DNA from 2 places in the Streptomyces sp. NPDC052109 genome. Region 2 is predicted to be linked to the other one. Evidence: riboswitches for the same ligand, from Rfam matches in the RefSeq annotation. Region 2 holds a riboswitch; the other holds the start of a gene.

Region 1 (2,198 bases), on a different contig from region 2:
GACGCGACCAGCACCTCAGCACCGTCCGTGGAAGCCATGGTCCTCAACCTAGCCCGGCCCGGAAACGCTCAAACGTACGGCCGAGCACGGCGCGCCGACGTATACGACCGCTGCGGCCGGTTCACGCCACCCTGCGCCCGGCGTACTCCGCGATCTCCACCATCGGCGGCCGCTCCTCGGTGTCCACCGAGTACGTGCGCGGCTCGAAGCCGTCCTCGCCCCGCTCGAACTGGGTGAGGGACGGCCGGACCAGATGGCCGCGGGCCAGCCGGAGCTGGGCCGTGCGGTAGATCGCCGCGGCCATCCGGCCGAGCGCCTGGCCGTCCTGGTGCCGGTGCTTGCGGACCCCCACATCGACCTGGGCCAGCGCGTCCAGGCCCACCAGGTGCAGCGCGTCCACCAGCATGCCCAGCTCGACGCCGTAGCCGACGGGGAACGGCAACTGCTCCAGCAGTGAGCGCCGGGCGGCGTACTCGCCGCCGAGCGGCTGCACGAATCCGGCGAGCTGCGGCCAGTGCATGTTCAGCAGCGGGCGGGCCATCAGCTCGGTGACCCGGCCGCCCTGCCCGGCCGTACCGGCGAGCGGGCGGTCGTACATGGCCTTGACCAGGTCGACGTCCGGCTCGGTGAGCAGCGGGCCGACGATCCCGGAGACGAAGTCGGAGGAGAACTCCCTCAGGTCGGCGTCGACGAAACAGACGAGGTCGCCGGTGGTGACGAGGAGCGAGCGCCACAGCACCTCGCCCTTTCCGGGGACGGCCGGAACGCGGGGCAGGATCTCGTCCCGGTGAACGACCCGGGCGCCCGCGGCGGCGGCCACCTCGAAGGTGCGGTCGGTGGAGCCGGAGTCGACGACGACGATCTCGTCGACGAGCGGGGCCTGCTCGACGAGGTCGTGACGGATCACCGCGACGATGTCGCCGACCGTCTCCTCCTCGTTGAGGGCGGGCAGCACGACGCTGACCGTCTGCCCCGTGCGCTGTTTGGCGGACAGGATCCGGTGGAGCGGTCGATCGGCCACGGACCAGGAGCGGGTGGCCAGCCAGCGCTCGACTTCTTCCAGCACGGTCTGCGGCTCCTCACTGTTCGTGATCACACGGGGGTGATCGTGTGATCCATCTCGCGGTTCGGACGACTATCTCAACTGTCCTGGCCTTCGGTTACAGTCTTGAACAACGCCGATGACCATCGCATGTCGGGGGTCGCGCGCGTCCACAACCGAATACCGCTCATCCAGAGGGGCAGAGGGACACGGCCCGATGAAGCCCCGGCAACCCTCCAGTCGGTACTCGTAGATCCGCAGTGATCGCTCCGCGAGGCTCCCGGCTAGGGAAGGTGCCAAATCCGTCTCACGGCGAGATGCGTCGTGAGGAAGATGAGGAGAAAGGGCCTCGCCTCCATGGCTGTGCAGACAGTTGCAAGCTCCAGCACCCCCACCGTCGACCTCGGTCCCGCCGCGGCCCTGAGCTGTCGCGAGTGCGGTCACCGCGTCCCGCTCGGCCCGGTGTTCGCCTGCGAGGAGTGTTTCGGCCCGCTGGAGATCGCCTACGACTTCTCCGCCTACGACACCGAAGAGCTGCGCCGCCGCATCGAGGCCGGCCCCGCGAACATCTGGCGGTACGCCCCGCTGCTGCCGGTCCCGGCGGACGTGGCCGACAAGCCGAACCTGAACCCGGGCTGGACCAAGCTCGTCAAGGCCGACAACCTCGCCGCCGAACTCGGCGTCACCGGCGGCCTGTTCGTGAAGGACGACTCCGGCAACCCGACCCACTCCTTCAAGGACCGCGTGGTCGCCCAGGCCCTGGAGGCCGCGCGCGCCTTCGGCTTCACCACCCTGTCCTGCTCCTCCACCGGCAACCTCGCCGGTGCCGTCGGCGCCGCCGCGGCCCGGGCCGGCTTCCGCTCCTGCGTGTTCATCCCGCACGACCTGGAGCAGGGCAAGGTCGTGATGGCCGCCGTCTACGGCGGCGAACTCGTCGGCATCGAGGGCAACTACGACGACGTGAACCGTTTCTGCTCCGAGCTGATCGGCGACCCGGCCGGCGAGGGCTGGGGCTTCGTCAACGTCAATCTGCGGCCGTACTACGCGGAGGGCTCCAAGACCCTCGCGTACGAGATCTGTGAGCAGCTCGGCTGGCGGCTGCCCGACCAGATCGTGGTCCCGATCGCCTCCGGCTCCCAGCTCACGAAGATCGACA
Region 2 (2,198 bases):
CACCCATGCCCCGGACATCATGCGCGACCTCGACCGCCGGTTTGGCGGTGACCGTCTCTCGCTCTACCCGTGCGGCGCGGAGTCGGAGATCGAGGCGGTCGAGCGGATGTGCGCGCAGGGCATCGAGGAGGCCGCGCAGCGCGCCGGATCGGCCGGTGGCGAGCCGGTGGAACGTGACCTGGCCCTGAGCGCGCTGCTGGAAACGCTCGGCGCCCTCGACCGCTGGCTCGTCGGCCGCACGTATATGATCCGCGACGAAATCACCGCCGCGGACGTCGAGTTGTGGGTCGCGGTGGTCCATCTCGACACCGTGCACCGCAACCACCTGGATGCCGCCGCGGTCCAGCGCGTCGCCGACCACCCAGTGCTGTGGGCCTACGCCCGACGCCTGACCGCCCACGCCGCGTTCGGCGCCTACCTCGACCTCGACGGCATCGAGCGCCGTCATGACGCCCGCTGCCATGGACTGGAGGCTGCCGGAGCAGCCGTCCAGATCCTGGACTGGGCGGCACACGCGGCCGGTTAGCCGTTCCACCTGGTGGACCGGCATTGACATTCGTTCGGGCAATTGTCTTAACTACGGCCCTGAACGGTCATGAGTGTCAGCGACAAGCCCTGGCTAGCTGGCCGGCAACCCTCGCGCCGCGGTGGGGTGCCCCAGGTGACGACCGGACCGAAGACGTTTCGGTAAGCGCGAGGCCCACAGGGCCGGAACAGTGATGGTGACGCCATGTACGCAGCTCCCAGGACGGCCGCACGCCGCTCCCAGGGCTGCGTACGGCCGTACGCGAACCTGCTCGTCACCGATCGTGCTGTCGATCTGCTCCGCGTGAACAGCGCACTGTGTACCGCACCGGGCTGTGCCCGCTGTCGGGGCTGACCTCTCCCCGCAGCCCCCGCGTTTCCTGACGAACACCGCCCGTGCGGTGTGCCGTTGTCCTCCCTGTCCCCGGTACCCCGCCGTCGTGTGCGCCCCCGCATGCCGCCGCGCTTCCGGGGTGTTCCCACCCAGCCGGAGCCCACCATGAGTGAACCCCCTGGCGCCACCGTCACCCTCCCCGAGGCGCCGACCTCCGACGAACCGTCGAAAGCCCTCACCGCCCAGCGCGTGCTGCCGTTGCGGCGGCCAGGACGCTGGATCGCCACCGCGGTTGTGTTGGTCCTGGTCGCCCAGTTCGTGCACGGACTGGTGACCAACCCCTTCTACCAGTGGGACCGCTGGGGCTACTGGTTCCTGCGCCCCACCATCCTCGACGGCTTGCTGATCACGCTTCAAGTCACCGCCTACAGCGCGGTGCTGGGCCTGATCGGCGGCATCGTGCTCGCTCTGGCCCGGCTGTCGAGGAGCCCCGTGCTGCGCGCGGTCAGCTGGACCTACGTCTGGGCGCTGCGTTCCGTCCCGCTCATCGTGGTGCTGATCTTCCTCTACAACTTCAGTGCCCTGTACAAGACGTTGAGCGTCGGCGTGCCCTTCGGTCCGGCCTTCATCTCCTTCGACGAGTCGAAGCTCGCCACCGACATGGTCGTCGCCGTCATCGGCCTCAGCCTCAACGAGGCCGCCTACGCGGCCGAGGTGGTCCGCGGCGGCATCCTCTCCGTCGACCAGGGCCAGCATGAGGCGGCAGCGGCGCTCGGCCTGCCGAAGGGCTACCAGTTCCGGAAGATCGTCTTCCCACAGGCGCTGCGCTCGATCGTCCCGAACTACGTCAACCAGCTCATCGGCCTGATCAAGGGGACCTCGCTGGTCTTCTACGTCTCCCTGCTCGACCTGTTCGGCTCCGCGCAGACGATGGGCTCCACCTATCCCGGCGACATAGTGCCGCTGCTGCTGGTCGTCACCGTCTGGTACCTGATCCTGACCAGTGTCGTCTCCGTCATCCAGTTCTACGTCGAGCGGCACTACGCCCGCGGTGCCACCCGCAGCCTGCCGCCGACACCGCTGCAGAAGCTCCGCACCGGGCTCACCGACCTGCGGGCCCGCATCCGCCGGGAGGCCGCCGTATGACCGCCGGAACGATCGAGGCCCTGGCGGACGTCGAGGCCGCCACCGTCGAGGTCCACGACGTGCACAAGTGGTACGGCACCCACCGGGTGCTGGACGGCGTCGACCTCACCGTCCGCCCCGGCGAGGTCACCGTGATCCTCGGCCCTTCGGGCTCCGGCAAGTCCACCCTGCTGCGGGTCATCAACCACCTGGA

Evidence for each region. Region 2 has a riboswitch for S-adenosylmethionine ahead of AB0L59_RS27535 (amino acid ABC transporter permease). Riboswitches for the same ligand answer to the same signal wherever they lie in the genome.
Region 1: it holds a riboswitch for S-adenosylmethionine, as region 2 does, so the genes downstream of both, thrC (threonine synthase) here and AB0L59_RS27535 (amino acid ABC transporter permease) in region 2, are expected to answer to the same signal.

Annotation. Positions count from the first base shown of each region.
Region 1 is NZ_JBFAWF010000010.1:51,032-53,229, forward strand. It holds gene AB0L59_RS21260 (trehalose-6-phosphate synthase) at 1-38, opposite strand, end outside; gene AB0L59_RS21265 (glucosyl-3-phosphoglycerate synthase) at 122-1,066, opposite strand; SAM riboswitch class I at 1,227-1,382, shown strand; gene thrC (threonine synthase) at 1,400-2,198, shown strand, end outside.
Region 2 is NZ_JBFAWF010000015.1:134,214-136,411, reverse strand. It holds gene AB0L59_RS27540 (glutathione S-transferase C-terminal domain-containing protein) at 1-526, shown strand, start outside; SAM riboswitch class IV at 592-700, shown strand; gene AB0L59_RS27535 (amino acid ABC transporter permease) at 1,025-2,005, shown strand; gene AB0L59_RS27530 (amino acid ABC transporter ATP-binding protein) at 2,002-2,198, shown strand, end outside.